DNA from 2 places in the Paenibacillus sp. FSL R5-0908 genome. Region 2 is predicted to be linked to the other one. Evidence: a T-box and tRNA genes for the amino acid it is inferred to sense, from the RefSeq annotation. Region 2 holds a T-box; the other holds one or more tRNA genes.
What was found. The T-box of region 2 lies ahead of pheS (phenylalanine--tRNA ligase subunit alpha). A T-box ahead of a tRNA ligase gene usually reads a tRNA of that ligase, here a tRNA-Phe.
Positions count from the first base shown of each region.

Region 1 (9,209 bases), 2.0 Mb from region 2:
AGAATCAAGGTTAAGCTAATAAGAGCACACGGAGGATGCCTAGGCGCCAGGAGCCGACGAAGGACGTGGCGAACAACGAAACTGCCTCGGGGAGCTGTAAGCAAGCTTTGATCCGGGGGTGTCCGAATGGGGAAACCCAGCTGTGGTAATTCGCAGTTACTCATTTCTGAATACATAGGAAATGTAGAGGCAGACCAGGGGAACTGAAACATCTAAGTACCCTGAGGAAGAGAAAACAATAGTGATTCCGTCAGTAGCGGCGAGCGAACGCGGAACAGCCTAAACCTAAGAGCTTGCTCTTAGGGGTTGTGGGACGTCTCACATGGAGTTACAAAGGAATATGGTAGGTGAAGAGGTCTGGAAAGGCCCGCGATAGAGGTAAAAGCCCTGTAACCTAAACTGTATTCTCTCCGAGACGGATCCCGAGTAGTGCGGGGCACGTGAAACCCCGTATGAATCCAGCAGGACCATCTGCTAAGGCTAAATACTACCTGGCGACCGATAGTGAAACAGTACCGTGAGGGAAAGGTGAAAAGCACCCCGGAAGGGGAGTGAAATAGAACCTGAAACCGTGTGCTTACAAAAAGTCAGAGCCCGATCTATGGGTGATGGCGTGCCTTTTGTAGAATGAACCGGCGAGTTACGTTTAACATGCAAGGTTAAGCCGAGAAGGTGGAGCCGCAGCGAAAGCGAGTCTGAATAGGGCGACTTAGTATGTGGACGTAGACCCGAAACCGTGTGATCTACCCCTGTCCAGGGTGAAGGTGCGGTAACACGCACTGGAGGCCCGAACCCACGTACGTTGAAAAGTGCGGGGATGAGGTGGGGGTAGCGGAGAAATTCCAATCGAACTCGGAGATAGCTGGTTCTCCCCGAAATAGCTTTAGGGCTAGCCTCGGTATAAGAGTAGTGGAGGTAGAGCACTGATTGGGTGCGGGGTCCGCAAGGATTACCAAGCTCAGTCAAACTCCGAATGCCATATACTTATTGCCGGGAGTCAGACAGTGAGTGCTAAGATCCATTGTCAAAAGGGAAACAGCCCAGACCATCAGCTAAGGTCCCCAAGTGTGTGTTAAGTGGGAAAGGATGTGGAGTTGCACAGACAACCAGGATGTTGGCTTAGAAGCAGCCACCATTGAAAGAGTGCGTAATAGCTCACTGGTCGAGTGACTCTGCGCCGAAAATGTAACGGGGCTAAACACACCACCGAAGCTATGGCTAGATGCTTTGCATCTGGGGTAGGGGAGCGTTGTGTAGGGGTTGAAGGTGTACTGAAAAGAGCGCTGGACACTACACAAGTGAGAATGCCGGTATGAGTAACGAAAAGATCAGTGAGAATCTGATCCGCCGAAAGCCCAAGGTTTCCTGAGGAAGGCTCGTCCGCTCAGGGTAAGTCGGGACCTAAGGCGAGGCCGAAAGGCGTAGTCGAAGGACAACAGTTTGAAATTACTGTACCACCGTAATCCGCTATGAGCGATGGGGTGACGCAGGAGGGTAGTGACGCGGACTGATGGATGTCCGTCTAAGCAGTGAGGCTGGTGTGTAGGCAAATCCGCACATCGTTAAGGCTGGGCTGTGATGGGGAGCGAAAATTATAGTAGCGAAGGTCATGATCTCACACTGCCAAGAAAAGCCTCTAGCCAGGAGAAGGTGCCCGTACCGCAAACCGACACAGGTAGGCGAGAAGAGAATTCTAAGGCGCGCGGAAGAACTCTCGTTAAGGAACTCGGCAAAATGACCCCGTAACTTCGGGAGAAGGGGTGCCCCGGTAGTGTGAATAGCACGAGGGGGCCGCAGTGAAAAGGCCCAAGCGACTGTTTAGCAAAAACACAGGTCTGTGCGAAGCCGCAAGGCGAAGTATACGGGCTGACGCCTGCCCGGTGCTGGAAGGTTAAGGGGAGTGGTTAGGGGTAACCCGAAGCTATGAACCGAAGCCCCAGTAAACGGCGGCCGTAACTATAACGGTCCTAAGGTAGCGAAATTCCTTGTCAGGTAAATTCTGACCCGCACGAATGGCGTAACGACTTGGGCGCTGTCTCAACGAGAGATCCGGTGAAATTTTAATACCTGTGAAGATGCAGGTTACCCGCGACAAGACGGAAAGACCCCATGGAGCTTTACTGCAGCTTGATATTGAATTTGGGTACGATCTGTACAGGATAGGTGGGAGCCGTAGAAATCGGAGCGCAAGCTTCGGTGGAGGCGCCGTTGGGATACCACCCTGATCGTATCTAGGTTCTAACCTAGTGCCCTTACCGGGTACGGGGACCGTGTCAGGCGGGCAGTTTGACTGGGGCGGTCGCCTCCTAAAGAGTAACGGAGGCGTTCCAAGGTTCCCTCAGAATGGTTGGAAATCATTCGCAGAGTGCAAAGGCATAAGGGAGCTTGACTGCGAGACCTACAAGTCGAGCAGGGACGAAAGTCGGACTTAGTGATCCGGTGGTACCGCATGGAAGGGCCATCGCTCAACGGATAAAAGCTACCCTGGGGATAACAGGCTTATCTCCCCCAAGAGTCCACATCGACGGGGAGGTTTGGCACCTCGATGTCGGCTCATCGCATCCTGGGGCTGAAGTAGGTCCCAAGGGTTGGGCTGTTCGCCCATTAAAGCGGTACGCGAGCTGGGTTCAGAACGTCGTGAGACAGTTCGGTCCCTATCTGTCGTGGGCGCAGGAAATTTGAGAGGAGCTGTCCTTAGTACGAGAGGACCGGGATGGACGTACCGCTGGTGCACCAGTTGTTCCGCCAGGAGCATGGCTGGGTAGCTACGTACGGACGGGATAAGCGCTGAAAGCATCTAAGCGTGAAGCCCCCCTCAAGATGAGATTTCCCAATTAGTAAGACCCCTTGAAGACGACGAGGTAGATAGGTTGGAGGTGGAAGTGCAGCAATGCATGGAGCTGACCAATACTAATCGGTCGAGGGCTTATCCTATACTTAAAATGCAGATTTGTTTCGGATTCAGTTTTCAGGGAGTCAAATTCCTGTTTGGATTGCTGTGGTACTGATATCGTTTGGAGAGATACCCAAGTGGCTATAAGGGGACCCTCTGCTAAGGGGTTAGACTGCGTAAGCGGTGCGTGGGTTCGAATCCCACTCTCTCCGCCATTTTCAATCCATAGCAATACTAATTATTGTGGCGGTGTAGCTCAGCTGGCTAGAGCGTACGGTTCATACCCGTGAGGTCGGGGGTTCGATCCCCTTCGCCGCTACCATAATACCTGGAGGCTTAGCTCAGCTGGGAGAGCATCTGCCTTACAAGCAGAGGGTCGGGGGTTCGATCCCCTCAGCCTCCACCATTTTCATCTTTTTAGAATTGCTTTTACACCGTGCCGGTGTAGCTCAACTGGTAGAGCAACTGACTTGTAATCAGTAGGTTGGGGGTTCAAGTCCTCTCGCCGGCACCATTTTTATTTAATGCGGAACCGTGGTGTAGTTGGCCTAACATGCCTGCCTGTCACGCAGGAGACCGCGGGTTCGAATCCCGTCGGTTCCGCCATTTTTTCCACAAAATGAGTGGGAAGTGTAAGACTTTTCCGCTTAATTGTCATGTAATCTTATGGCTCGGTAGCTCAGTCGGTAGAGCAGAGGACTGAAAATCCTCGTGTCGGCGGTTCGATTCCGTCCCGAGCCACCTTTTTTGGGGGATTAGCGAAGTGGCCAAACGCATCAGACTGTAAATCTGCTCACGTACGTGTTCGGTGGTTCGAATCCATCATCCCCCACCATTTATGAGCCATTAGCTCAGTTGGTAGAGCACCTGACTTTTAATCAGGGTGTCGAAGGTTCGAGTCCTTCATGGCTCATCCCAAACAGAAAGTCATCACCTTAGGGTGGTGGCTTTTTTTGTGTTTTTATGTCGTATTATAGTAGTGCGCTGCTGTAGTGATTAACATAATATTAGAGAATATGCTAAAATAGGCGAAAAGAGCAAAAGTGGTGGAGTATGGTGACTATGGATAGCGAAACATTGCGGAAAAAGTTAGAGCAGCTCACCGGAAAGAAAACCGGAATCAAGCAGTTAGGGAGGCAACATTCAGCTTCTCTTTTTAGCCTGGGATTGGAAGCACAAGAACAGCCGGTAATCCATGAGGGTCATCTTTGGGCACCATTATATGAGACTGATGGACGTGTAACCGCTGTCTGGGTGGAATTGGATGGACTTAACTCTTTGGAAATACAATTAGTGAATTATGCGGTTCGAAACTTTGCAATTGCACTAAAAGCTACTGGGGTTAGAGAAGAAGGGGAAGCGGAGGCTCGGCAGCTGGGTACCTGGTTGAACACCGAACTGGAGCAAGAGAAAAATGACTCTGAGATACCCGATGAGATGGCTCTAAAGGGACGTTTATTCGGAGATATGGTTCCATTCCTACTTAGCAGTGAGAATGCACATAGCCCGCAGATCACTTATCGTTCCTTAATGAAGCTGTTGCGCAGCTATTTTGAGAATGAAATTCTGCTTATACCTCTTCAAGAAAAAGAATGGTTAATATTGGCCCGGAAGGAATTACTCACGGGCGGAGATGATAAGGATGAGGAAGAAGAGAGCGTAGATGAAATTCTGGCTCAGACAAGCATGGGCTTACACGAACTGATAGCCAGCGAATGGGTAGGTGTATTCCATTTGGCTGTAGCTCCGGCTATCGTTCCTGTTAAGGGATTGACGGGATCCGTGGCCTTGTTGAGAGAGACTATTGTACTCGGACGAATTTTCCAAGTGGGTGAATATATTCATTTACCTTGGGAGCTGCATTTGGAACGTTTGGTTAACAGCATTCCTGATGCACGGCGTAAACAGTTACTTGGACAGATTGGCGACTATTCTTCCGTATTATCAGATAAAGAAATGCTGATGACTCTGGAGACGTTTTTTGAGATGGATTGTAATGTAAGTGAAACAGCCAAGAAGCTATATATTCATCGCAACACGCTTTTATACCGTCTGGACAAGATAAAGCAGGAGACGGGTGCCGATGTGCGTAGCTTTGGGGACGCTGCTATTGTGAAGCTTACTATGCTTTTGTATAAAGTGACGAAAAGGAAATAGGTTTTTTGTGAACGTTACAAATAGCCACCGTGTCCCGTCTAGGGTAATATAAATGTACAAGGAAAAAAGAATTTTTCAATTAATCAATAATTAACTCGAGGGGGAAATACAATGGCAGGCGTACGTTTAGAGCATATTTTCAAAAAATACCCGGGTTCAGATAAAGCAACAGTAATGGATATCAATCTTGATATTAAAGATAAGGAATTTCTAGTATTGGTTGGACCATCCGGTTGCGGTAAATCCACAACTTTGCGTATGATCGCTGGTCTGGAAGAAATCTCCGAAGGTAAAATGTACATTGGCGATCGTGTAGTCAACGACGTTGCACCTAAAGACCGCGATATCGCGATGGTATTCCAATCCTACGCACTGTATCCGCATATGAGCGTATACCAAAACATGGCTTTCGGTTTGAAACTTCGTAAAGTGAAGAAAGATGAAATCGACAAGAAAGTACGTGAAGCTGCTAGAATTCTCGATATCGAGCATTTGCTAGATCGTAAACCAAAAGCACTTTCCGGTGGTCAACGCCAACGTGTCGCTTTGGGACGCGCTATCGTACGTGATCCACAAGTCTTCTTGATGGATGAGCCTCTTTCCAACTTGGATGCTAAACTTCGTGGTCAAATGCGCGCTGAAATCACTAAACTGGTTAAACGCCTTGAAACCACTTGTATCTACGTAACGCATGACCAAACAGAAGCTATGACAATGGGTGACCGTATCGTAGTTATGTATGATGGTATCATTCAACAAGCTGCTTCCCCTGAAGAGTTGTACAATGAACCAACTAACCTGTTCGTAGCTGGATTTATCGGATCCCCTACAATGAACTTTATCAATGGTACTTTGTCCGAAGCAAACGGTTCTGTCCGTTTCCGTGCTGAGAACCTTGATGTTGAAGTACCAGGCGGAAAAGCTCAAATCATCCGCAGCAAAGGCTACATTGGCAAAGAAGTAATTATGGGCGTTCGTCCAGAAGATATCCATGAAGAGCCAGTATTCTTGGAAGCTTCCCCGAACACAATCTTTACTTCATTGGTTGATGTAACTGAAAACCTTGGTCACGAAATGCTCCTTTACTTGAGCGGCCTTGGTAAATCTACTGTAATCGCTCGTGTAGATGGACGTTCCACTACTCGCGAAGGCAGCAAGCCAAAATTGGCTATCGATATGAACAAAGTTCACTTCTTCGATAAAGAATCCGAAGTTAACATTCTGTTGGGATAAGATCACAGGATCTTTTCTCTCTTGATAAAGCCACCCGAAAGGGTGGCTTTATTGTTTAATTAGGGTCGTAATGGATAGGCGTTAAGATTGCATTCACAAGCGTTATCAATTAAGATAGCAGGAGAATTACCTCCGGAATTGTAATGAGATCGCTGTCAACCGGACGCAGTAAGCGGACATATACCGCAGGTGACGAAAGGACGAATTTACATGGCTAAGAAAGTAAAAGTATCTGAATTGGTACAACATTTTCAATTAGAGGTTATTTCCGGCCAGGAAGGTCTAAAGCGACCTATTACGGTCGATGACCTGAATCGCCCTGGACTAGAGATTGCTGGTTATTTCGAATATTATCCGGAAGAACGTGTTCAACTATTAGGTAAGACAGAACTCGCATTCTTCTCCATGCTGCCTGAAGCTGAACGTAAAAGTAGGCTTCGTGGAATCTGTAATGACAATACCCCTTGTATCGTAATTACCCGTAGTTTGGATGTGCCACAGGAGTTAATTGATATAAGTAATGAAAAGGGACTTCCTGTGCTGCGTAGCTCGATGGCTACGACTATTTTCTCCAGCCGTTTGACGAGCTTCTTAGAAGGGAGATTAGCCCCTACAGCAACGATTCATGGTGTACTCTGTGATGTATATGGTGTAGGTATGCTGATTACTGGTAGTAGTGGTATTGGTAAGAGTGAGACAGCCCTTGAACTTGTAAAACGTGGACATAGACTGATTGCTGATGATGCCGTGGAAATCCGCCAGACTTCAGATAACCAGCTGCATGGTACAGCCCCTGAGTTGATCCGTCACTTGTTGGAAATTCGCGGAGTAGGTATCATCAACGTAATGACACTTTTTGGTGCGGGTGCTATCCGTAATCATAAACGGATTACACTTGTCGTTAGATTAGAGGCTTGGCAGCAAGACAAGCAGTATGACCGGCTTGGACTTGATGAGGAAACGACGCGGATTATTGATACCGATGTACCACTTGTAACCATTCCTGTACGTCCAGGACGTAACCTTGCCGTTATTATTGAGGTTGCTGCGATGAACTATCGCCTGAAGCAAATGGGCTTTAATGCAGCCCTGCAGTTTACCAATAAGTTAACTGCGACCATATCTGAGGATATGGACGATCTCGATTAGGAGTGTGAGACAATGTTCCCATTAGCAATAGATCCTATTGTATTCTCAATTGGATCACTGCCTGTACACTGGTACGGGTTAATACTAGGGGTCGGTGCACTCGCGGGATTATTTCTTGCGATCCGCGAGGGCAAACGGTTCGGAATCCCGCAAGAATTCTTTATGGATATGCTGCTACTGGGTGTACCCTCGGCAATTATAGGGGCACGGATTTATTTTGTAGCTTTTAAATGGGACGATTATAAGCATAATCTGATAGACGTCTTTAAGATCTGGAATGGCGGTATCGCCATTTACGGCGCATTAATAGGAGCGATTATTTGCGGAATTATTTATTTCCGTTATAAGGGTTACCCTTTCTGGCGTATTGTTGATATTTGCGCACCTGGACTACTGGCGGGTCAAATGATTGGCCGCTGGGGAAACTTTGTCAACCAAGAGGCATACGGCAGCGTAGTTGAGGAATCTTTTTTACGGGATAAACTGCATTTACCTGACTTCATCGTTAATCAAATGTACATAGGGGATGCTTTTCATCATCCGACTTTCCTGTATGAATCTCTTTGGAGCTTACTAGGGATTGCGTTATTGATGGTTCTCCGTCGTCAGAAGTTTGTACGTGCTGGAGAAATCTTCATGTCTTACTTTATATGGTATTCCATCGGTCGGTTCTTCATCGAGGCTGTGCGTACTGACAGTTTAGCTTTTAACGGAAGTGCAGGACTGGCTTCGTTTATAAATGGCTTATGGAGTCCGATGGAATGGTTAGGTTTTGAACAAGGATATCTGGATCCTGCCTATGGTAATATTCGTATTTCTCAGCTGCTTTCTCTACTGATTATTGTGGCAGCTATATTATTAATCGTTATTCGCAGAGTAACCGGAGAGCCTAAAGCACATTATTCTGACCCTATCGTATGTACTAAACCGATCCAAGCAGATACTGTAGTGCCAGAAAGCGCAGTAAATACACCGCAGAAAACTCGTCAAGGAACACAACCTGAGCAAGGACAGCCAGCGGATGGAGATAAGAAGGAGCAGTAAAACTTATGATAGAATGCGTTCTTTTTGATCTGGATGGAACGATTGTCGATACGAATGAGCTAATCATTAGCTCATTTATGTACGCGCTGAAGGACAATGGTCTGGCTCCACTGACCAGAGAAGAGATAATTCCACATATGGGAACAACCCTTCAGCAACAGATGAGAGTATTCTCTGGACTAGAGGATGTAAATGGTACGTTAGAAAAGTCCTATCGTTCTTATAATAATGAGCATCATGATGAGTTAGTGCGTTCTTTCCCGCTTGTAAAGGAGACCATTGAGGAGCTCTCGCGTCGTGGGATCAAACTTGGGATTGTAACTACTAAGATCCGTCCAACAACGATCAAGACCCTGGAAAGGTTCGATTTGCTTAAGTACATGGATACGATTGTGACTGTGAACGATGTTACTGAACCAAAGCCACATCCGGAGCCCGTTCTGACAGCGGTCAAAAACCTTGGCGTTGATCCTCGCAAAACCTTAATGATAGGTGACAGTGCAGTTGATATTCAATCAGCCAAAGCTGCCGGTGTATACGCTGCTGGAGTATCTTGGTCTTTGAAGGGCGAGGATACGCTCCGCAAGTATGATCCGGACTTTATCATCCATAACATGAAGGATATTATAGAAATTATGGAGCGAGGAACGAATGAATCGTGAGAAACGTAACCCGTTATCCAGTAGAAGGTCATAACTCACTTTGGTATATTTACCGTACGGTCAGTCCTTGG
Region 1 covers NZ_JBBOUV010000001.1:142,216-151,424, forward strand. Annotated here, with positions in the region: rRNA gene MKZ09_RS00685 (23S ribosomal RNA) at 9-2,934, shown strand; tRNA gene MKZ09_RS00690 (tRNA-Ser) at 3,017-3,108, shown strand; tRNA gene MKZ09_RS00695 (tRNA-Met) at 3,139-3,215, shown strand; tRNA gene MKZ09_RS00700 (tRNA-Val) at 3,224-3,299, shown strand; tRNA gene MKZ09_RS00705 (tRNA-Thr) at 3,332-3,407, shown strand; tRNA gene MKZ09_RS00710 (tRNA-Asp) at 3,422-3,499, shown strand; tRNA gene MKZ09_RS00715 (tRNA-Phe) at 3,562-3,634, shown strand; tRNA gene MKZ09_RS00720 (tRNA-Tyr) at 3,643-3,728, shown strand; tRNA gene MKZ09_RS00725 (tRNA-Lys) at 3,734-3,806, shown strand; gene MKZ09_RS00730 (PucR family transcriptional regulator) at 3,956-5,050, shown strand; gene MKZ09_RS00735 (ABC transporter ATP-binding protein) at 5,162-6,283, shown strand; gene hprK (HPr(Ser) kinase/phosphatase) at 6,494-7,432, shown strand; gene lgt (prolipoprotein diacylglyceryl transferase) at 7,445-8,476, shown strand; gene ppaX (pyrophosphatase PpaX) at 8,482-9,138, shown strand; gene MKZ09_RS00755 (acyltransferase) at 9,135-9,209, shown strand, end outside.
Region 1: it encodes a tRNA-Phe, which carries the amino acid that the T-box ahead of pheS (phenylalanine--tRNA ligase subunit alpha) is inferred to sense. The anticodon was not compared.

Region 2 (9,209 bases):
TTGCACTCTACCTAGAAAAAGCCGCAGCGAATCTCAGTTTCTAAATGGATTCGCTGCGGCTTTACACAATTCCTGCTACTTTCTTAATTCTGCACCAAAAGTTTGTTGAAGAGAGGCTAATACCTTCTCATGCACCTCTCCTACTTCCTCATCAGTCAGTGTATGTTCACTATGACGATACAGCAGTGAGATCGCGATGCTCTTCTTTCCATTTTCCAGCTTACCGCCAGTATAAACGTCAAATACCTGGACGGACTGGAGCAAAGTGCCTCCGTTATCGCGGATGGAAGCCAGCAGATCGCCCGCTGGTACAGCGGAATCCACGACCACAGCAATATCCCGTTCCATTCCCGGGAAACGCGGAAGCTCATTATATTGCAAACGGCTTTGCGCACTTTCATATAACGGCTGCAATAAAATCTCTGCCGCATAAGTATCCACCAGATCCAGCTGTCTTTGCAGATCTGGATGAATCTGTCCCATCGTTCCGATCTTCACACGGCCCTCGTTTCCGAGTAAATATACCGACGCAGAACGCCCAGGATGATATCCTTCTGGACTATCTCCCACGTAGATAATTTTGTCAGTCAGCCCTAAATGAGCAAATACCGTTTCCAGCGCACCCTTCAAATCAAAGAAGTCCACAGGCTGTGCCGAAACATTCCATTGCTTCACTGTTAAGCTTCCGCTAAGCAGCAGCCCCAGCACCGGCAGTTCGCGTGGCTGGCGAGTCAACTGTTCTTCATCTGTGAAGAAGACGTTGCCGATTTCAAACAATGCCAAGTCGCTTTGACGACGATTGGTATTGTAGCTGGCAATATCCAAGAGTTGCGGAAGAAGGCTGGTACGCAGTACGCTGCGTTCTTCACTCATCGGCATAGCCAGTTTTACCGCTACTGCTCCTTCTGATAACTCAGGGAACATTGTGCTTTGTTGCGGCTGGATGAAGGAGTAACCCATCACCTCTTGGTAACCGCCATGTGACAATAGGCGACGCAGTTCACGACGGAGCGCTTGCTTGTGAGTTAGTGCTCCTGGCGTTGTAATTCCTTCAATTAGAGTCGTTGGAATATTGTCATACCCGTACAGGCGGGCAATTTCTTCAATAAGATCAACATCGTAGCTGATATCGCCACGTCTGGTTGGAACTTGAACTTCAATCAGCCCTTGTGCGGTATCTCCGCATTTGAAATGTAGACGGCCAAACAATGTCTTCACTTCCAACAAAGACAAATCTGTTCCCAGATAACGATTCAGTTTCTCTAAGGACAAGGTGAGAACCTTCTCTTGGACAGCGTCAGTTCCTGCCTGCACGATGCCTTCATGGACCGATCCGCCAGCATAACGTGCAATCAGTACTGCTGCACGGTTCAATGCAGGAATAACTGCACTTGGATCCACTTCCTTCTCGAAACGAAGGGAGGCCTCAGAGCGAAGTCCCAATTGACGCGAGGTTTTACGAATCGTTCCTCCATCAAACTTAGCAGATTCCAGAACAAGGTTTACCGTCTCAGCAGTAACCTCTGTATCCCGTCCACCCATTACTCCGGCCAGACCTACAGCTTTTACTCCATCAGCGATAACGAGCATTTGCGGCTCTAACTTACGCTCTTGACCGTCAAGTGTAACCAAAACTTCACCTTCATGGGCAAGACGAACGCCGAGTTCTCCACCTTGTACTTTATCTGCATCAAAAGCATGCAGCGGCTGTCCATATTCCAGCATCACATAGTTGGTAATGTCCACGATATTATTAATTGGACGAACCCCAGCAGCCATCAGACGATTCTGAATCCACAGCGGTGATGGTGCAGGTTTAACACCTGCAATATAACGAACTGCATAATGGCTGCAGTATTCTTCATCTTCAATCTTGACGGAAATGGAATCCGCAGCAGGACCACTGATCTCAATTATTTCGCTTTTTGGATCAGGTAATTTAACTTCACGCCCAAGAATTGCACTTACTTCATAAGCAGCACCAATCATGCTGAGGCAATCTGAACGGTTCGGAGTCAGATCGAATTCCAGAATCTCGTCATCTAAGCCGAGGACCTTGGAGATATCCTGACCAATCTCTGTCCCTTCAGGCAGCACAAGAATACCTTCTTGTTGCTCTTTTGGAAGCAATTTATCATTCAGTCCCAATTCTTTGGCCGAGCAGATCATTCCTTGCGACAGGACACCGCGCAGCTTGGCTTTTTTGATATCCAGTCCTGGCAGCTTTGCGCCAACCATTGCTACAGGTACAGTTTGACCTGCAGCTACATTTTTTGCACCGCAAACGATTTGTAGATCCTCATCTTGGCCCACATCCACGATACATACGTTCAGCTTGTCTGCATCAGGATGTTTTTCCTTTGATTTCACATAGCCGGTTACGATGCCGGAAATGCCTTTATTGCGGCGCTCTACGCCGTCAATCTCAATGCCGGCAGCGGTAATCTTCTCCGCTAGCTGTTCGGCGGTTACTCCTTCAATCGATGTATAATCAGCCAACCATCCGGTTGATACTTTCATATCCGCTCACTTCCTTTATGTTTCAGATGTATTTATTTCACTGTTGTTCGCGCTGCTTCCTGTGGGAGAACGCTCCAAAGCCATTCTCCAGCCACTATCAGCCAGCGCGCCCACAAAAACTAAACGCCCTTGAACTGCTTCACAAAACTCATGTCATTACTATAGAAATGACGGATGTCATCGATGCCGTATTTAAGCATTGCAATCCGCTCTACACCCATTCCGAAGGCGAAGCCGCTGTACTCAGCAGGATCATAGCCACCCATTTTCAGTACATTTGGATGCACCATACCGGCGCCAAGGATTTCTAACCATCCGCTTTGCTTGCAAAGTCTGCAGCCATCGCCGCCACATTTGAAGCAGCTTACATCTACTTCAACACTTGGCTCCGTGAATGGGAAAAAGCTCGGACGAAGACGAATGCCTGTATTCGGTCCAAACATCTCCTGCACAAATTGTTGCAGGGTGCCCTTCAGATCACTCATTCGAATGTTACTTCCAATGACCAAACCTTCGATTTGGTGGAACTGGAAGGAATGCGTTGCATCATCATCATCACGGCGGAATACTTTACCCGGACAGATGATTTTAACAGGAGCTTCACCGTTCATAGCCTGCATAGTACGAATCTGTACCGGCGAGGTTTGAGTGCGCATTAACAGGTCATCCGTTAAATAGAAAGAATCCTGCATATCACGTGCCGGGTGATTCTTAGGCAGATTTAGAGCTTCAAAGTTATAATAATCGGTCTCTACTTCCGGACCTTCAGCTACACGGTAGCCCATGCCGATAAAAATATCCTCAATCTCCTGTACGACTCTGCTAAGCGGGTGAATGCCCCCTTGCTGCATACGGCGACCCGGTAAGGTTACGTCTACTTTTTCAGCCTGCAGACGTTGCTGGGTTTCCTGCTCTTGAAAAGCCTCCTGCTTCGCGCCGATAATCTCCTCAATAGCACTGCGAACCTGATTCGCTACTTGCCCTATTACCGGACGTTCCTCAGCACTAAGTCCTCCCATACCACGCAGAACCTCTGTAAGCTCACCTTTTTTACCGAGATACTTCACTCTTAGATCATTTAATACCTGCGGATCCATAACCTCCTGCAGCTTAGCCAGCGCTTCAACCTTCAATGCTTCCAACTTCTCTTTCATGGCCGTGTACAGCCCCCTTCAATCATTGTCTAGTTCAACAAAAAAAGGCCTTTCCTCCCGGTAAGGGACGAAAAGACCGTGGTACCACCCTTGTTAGACAAGCTGATCTGTTCCCCTTAAGAGCTTCATTCCCTCTTTTGGCTGGACAGATACCTATCTCACTTTATACAGAAATAACGGTCTGTGACCGGTATCCCCTACCCTTCCCTATTAGACAGCTTAAGGAATTCAGGGAACTGCTCCGGAGTGAACTTCGACAGCTCTGCTTCTTAGAAACGCTCTCAATCCGCGGCGTCTCCTCCCTGTAAGTCAGGCACTGTGTACTCTTCTCCATCACTGCATTTCACAATTCATGCTAATTGTCAGGTATCTCTTTACTACAAGAGATATGTCTCTTTATTATATGCAAAATCTGTCGTTTTGACAAGCTGGACAAAATTAGGCTAATTTTTATCTTCTTTTAAGCTGGCTTTAAGCTTCAGAGCCATTTTCAGAACTTTTTTTCAGCTAACATTCAGCGGAGCTTGATAATTTCCATTACTAGGAAGGCTTGCTTATCCACTCAGGTGCACCTTCGCAGACTATTAACTATCCTATTGGGAGGAAATCAAATGCATGGACGGAGAAAAAAAGTAGCCGCGGTGCTGCTAAGCACAGCTGTGCTTAGCCAGTCTGCGGCGTATGGAGCTCATGCCGCTTCGGCCGGGACTACATCCACCAAAGTTGCAACAACAGCTTCCGTATCCGCTCTGGATAAACTAGGCTCCATAGCCTTGAAGACTAACATCAGCGCAAAGCTGACGGATGTCAGCTTATTAACTCAGGATGGCGGAAATATTCTTACATACACACTCAGCTACTCTAATGGAAGCAACGCTAGCCTCAATCTGGTGGACTTTTTCTCCAAAGTAACTACTAGCGGCGGTACAGTTATTCAAGGAAGCCCTATTACCAGCAGTGCAACCATCCAATCCATTGCCGCGAAAAGCAGTCAATCTATCACCTACTATGTAAACATCGGCAAATCCACCTCTTTAAACGGGGTCAAAATTTCATTGTACGGATGGGACTTCAACACCACCGATTATCAAAAAAAGCTAGGGAACTTCACCGTACCAACAGGATATTCACAAGCTGTCGCCAGAGGGCAGAGTAAAAAGATCACCCTAAACAATCTCCCTGTAACCACCAAGGCAGAGAGCCTGCAAATTTATAAATATAACGGTAAGGTCTATGCCAAGGTTGGCGTTAGCTTCACTAATCAAGGAACCAAGGTACTCAGTGATACTGGACTTAAAGGATACCTCGCTTCCGCTGGAGGTTCTGTATTTGAACTCGCACTTGATGACACCAGCACCAGCTATAAAGTACAGCCACAAGAAAAGAAGACGATCTACTATTTGACGGAAATCCCTTCTTATATGAAGACAGACAACATGTCGCTGCAATTTGCCGGAGAAGATGCCTCATTAAAAATAGCGTTGCCGGTTGTCGCCTACAACCTCCCCGCTGCAACAACACCGGATCTTGTCGTAGCCAGCAATGTCACGAAGAAGCTTACAATCAGCAATAATACAGTCGAAACACAGCTGAAAACGGCTAACGTCTATGCTGACAATGGCAACGCAAAGTGGACTCTACAGTTCCGCATCAAAAATAGCGGCAACAAAGCGGTGAATGTGCCTGCCTATGAACTTGCTATTAAAGCCGCTGAAGGGTATAGCTTTCCGGTGGATACGAAGGATTTTGCCAGCCTAACATTGAAACCGCTTGAAGAAAAGATTATTGAACTCAGCGCAGACGTACCACTCACACTCAACCAAGGAACATTGCAGCTGCAAATGACTGAGCCGGCTGCTGAAGGCAAGATCATTTTTCCTGCCGCCTATTATCAGATTCCTTACACGCTGCAAACTAACAATTGGCAGGACACGGAATACCCCATTGAGAACAGTCACGGTACATTTGTTGTCAAAATTGCAAACATTCAAAGACTCCCTTGGTCTGAAAAAGACCAGATCGTGGCTAAAATCAACATCCGCAACACTAAATCAACCTCTGTTCAGCTTCCTACGCTTACAAGTGTCATCAAAGCTGGAGAAAGTGACATCAGCAGCACTTCCCAGGTTGTCTCAGAAAGTACGCAAACCATCCTCGGTCCAAATGAATCGGCTGATGTGTATGTCGTAGCCAATGTTCCTTATAGCTATACTTTCAATCAATTAAAAATCACCCTGCAAGAAACTTCAGGTGAAAGTAAGCTTAACTTCCTTTCTCTAAGTACTACCCAACTGGACAGCCGAGTACAGAGTGTTGCAGCAGAAAATTCTTTCCATCTTGAGCTTGAAGGTAAAAAAGCGGAATTACTTGTACGCCGGACTCTCGTGTACCCAGGTACAGATTCAAATATCTTGTACACAGAACTGGAAATGAACAGTGAGGAATCGCGTAAATCCGAACAGGCTCAGCTCGTAGCCTATTACAAAACACAAGACAATCAATATTATGAAGCCGAAGTCACCCAGTCCAAAACCTCCACAGGTCCTAACGGAAAAAGCCTGGTCACCCTCTGGAGTAAGCTCCCTCTAGGTATAGATCCAGCGAATCTTGTCCTTTATATCGGGGAAGGTGTTTCAGAAGGCAAGCTTACCGCTCCTGGCGGCCAATCGACGGGTTACATCAATACGGTATCACTTGGACTGAACCAGCTGGGGGTGGAGCCCAAAGGCAATCTTTTGAACGTGGAAATGTTTCCTTATACCCTATCCGTTACAAATGCAACCGCCACCGTCACCGCTGGTAAAGATACGCTCAGCACTGTCCTAACCTACAACATGTCAGCCAGCACGCTTTATGAATCAGGCACCTATGAACACAAACTGGTGTTGGAGCTGATTGACCCCTTAGGACAAAGCATGGAAAAACCATTAACGCTTGGCACAGATCTACAATTAGGTAACTTCAAGTCGTACACCACAACCTTCACAAGCAGCCTTTACAAAACACTGGGTGGCGGCGCAATCCGGTTGAATCTATACGACGAATTCCAAGGCCATCGAAATCTGCTGGGAACACAAACCTATGTTGTCACTTATCAGGCGGCATCAACGACTTCGAACAGCAACTCTACTTCTGGCACAGATCCAGACACCAGCAATGCATCCGGCAATTAATATGATGAGCTATGGAGGATAGAAATGAAGAAGAAAAAAATAGTGTTCTGGACTCTTGGAGTAGTAGTTGTAGCCACAGCAGGAATGCTGGTTTATACATTGTTACCTGATAAGAACAGTCAAGCCGCTGAAGTGCCTGTTAATACAGCTAGCGTTACAAAGGGCGATATCGTAGTTAGTGTATCCGGAGCCGGCTCCGTGATTGCTACAGAAACTGGTAAAGTAAAAACGAAGGACAGCGGGACCGTAGCTGAGGTTCTTGTCAAAGAGGGCGATCTCGTGAAACAGGGCCAGACTTTGATTACCTTTGAAGGCAATGATCTGAGTGACAATCTCAAGCAGGAGCAAACTTCACTTGCCTCACTTGAGACCGATCTTGAGGACAAGCAGGAGCAATATAAGAAGCTGGCCGTGGCAGGTGCAGCAGAAGATGAGCTGGCAAATGCCAAACGTTCGATTGAAAAGGCCAAAACCGACATTTCGGCGCAACAGGAAAAAATAGCTTCTGTCCAAGAAGATATGCTTCCTCCTGATCCGTTAACGGCTCCTATTGACGGAACTGTAACGACAGTTAATATTGCAAGCGGTGAAAAAGCCATGGACGGCTCTGAACTCATCGACATTACCGATTATGCTAATTTAAGTGTAGTTGTGCAGGTGGATGAGCTTGATATTCCTACTGTAAAGCTAGGGATGCCTGCCACTATTTCATTGGATGCTCTGCCTGATACAGAATTCAAGGGCACGGTTACGAAAATAGCTAATGAGGGCACCGCCTCAAACGGTGTCTCCCTCTTCGATGTTACCATAGGTCTAACAAGCTCCGAAGGTGCTCTTGTCGGAATGTCTGCGGAAGTTTCAGTAACCACTGCTGAGAAAAAGGATGTATTAACAGTACCTATTGAAGCTGTACAAGAAAGAAACGGAAAATACACAGTTTCTATTCCTCTAGCAGCGGGTTCAGCCGCAACTTCCAAAACTACTGGCGAGGGCCAAGCACCAATGCCTAGCGGGGCTCCTGATGCTCGCGGCAGCGCTATGCCCAGCGGGGCTCCTGATGCTCGCGGCGGCGCTGCCGGTGGAAGAAATCGCGGCAATAGCTCAGGACAGATGGTCACTGTCGAAGTGGGTCTCCATGATGAGAGCAGCATTGAAATTGTCAGCGGACTCCATGAAGGGGACCAGGTGATCATCCCTACCGTAATCTCTACGAAAACCGGAACAACCAGCACGGAAACGGAAACTAGAGGCGGTATGGGTGGCGCTGGCTTCGGCGGCAGTGGCTTTAGTGGGGGTGGCGGCTTCACCGGAGGTGGCGCTGGTGGTATAGGCAGCGCACCAGGTGGTGGCGGAGGTGGCGGCAGATGAGTGCTTCAGCACCTCTGATCGAAGTTCACGACATGTCCCACGGCTACACAATGGCCGGAGAAACCATGACGGTCCTAAATAGCCTTTCCTTTACAATTGATCTGGGGGAGTTCGTAGCTATTATTGGTCCCTCCGGTTCTGGTAAATCAACACTCATGAATATGCTTGGTTGCCTCGATATCTCCGATGAAGGAAGTTATCTTCTAGATGGACAAGAGGTTCGCAAGTTATCCGACAATAAGCTCGCAACGATCCGCAATGAGAAGATCGGCTTTATCTTTCAGAATTTCAACCTACTCCCCAAGCTGTCAGCCATTGAAAATGTGGAGCTTCCATTGATTTACCGTGGCCTCCCCCATCGGGAAAGAAGACAACTAGCACAGGAAGCACTCATTAAAGTAGGGCTGGAGGATCGGATGCATCACCGCCCTTCTGAGCTTTCGGGAGGACAGCAACAGCGGGTAGCGATTGCCCGGGCTATGGCGGGATCTCCCCCTATTCTACTCGCCGATGAACCAACCGGGGCACTGGATACGCGAACGGGGCAGGAAGTCATGCAAATGATACGTGAGTTGAATAAGCAAGGACATACCATTATCCTCATCACACATGATCTGGAAATAGCTAAACAAGCGGAGCGGATTATTCGTATTCAGGATGGCAACCTCGTGGAAGATCGGAGGAATGCGGGGTGAAATTGTACCAAAGCATGCGAATGGCCCTGAAGAGCATCAACAGCAGTAAGGTTAGAGCTTTTTTAACGATGCTTGGGATTATTATTGGAGTCTCTTCGGTCATCATTCTTGTTTCTGTTGGGCAAGGAACTACTTCACAGATCACAGAGCAGCTAAACGGACTAGGCACAAACCAACTTACTGTAAACATTACTGGCCGTGGGGCGACTACCTCTCTCACCTATGAGGAAGCCCTTGCTCTAGGGGATATAGAGGGCATAGCAAATGTAGCACCTGTAATCAGCGGCAATGCTACAGCC
Region 2 covers NZ_JBBOUV010000001.1:2,106,658-2,115,866, reverse strand. Annotated here, with positions in the region: gene pheT (phenylalanine--tRNA ligase subunit beta) at 76-2,520, opposite strand; gene pheS (phenylalanine--tRNA ligase subunit alpha) at 2,640-3,674, opposite strand; T-box leader at 3,735-4,020, opposite strand; gene MKZ09_RS09205 (hypothetical protein) at 4,286-6,847, shown strand; gene MKZ09_RS09200 (efflux RND transporter periplasmic adaptor subunit) at 6,872-8,215, shown strand; gene MKZ09_RS09195 (ABC transporter ATP-binding protein) at 8,212-8,910, shown strand; gene MKZ09_RS09190 (ABC transporter permease) at 8,907-9,209, shown strand, end outside.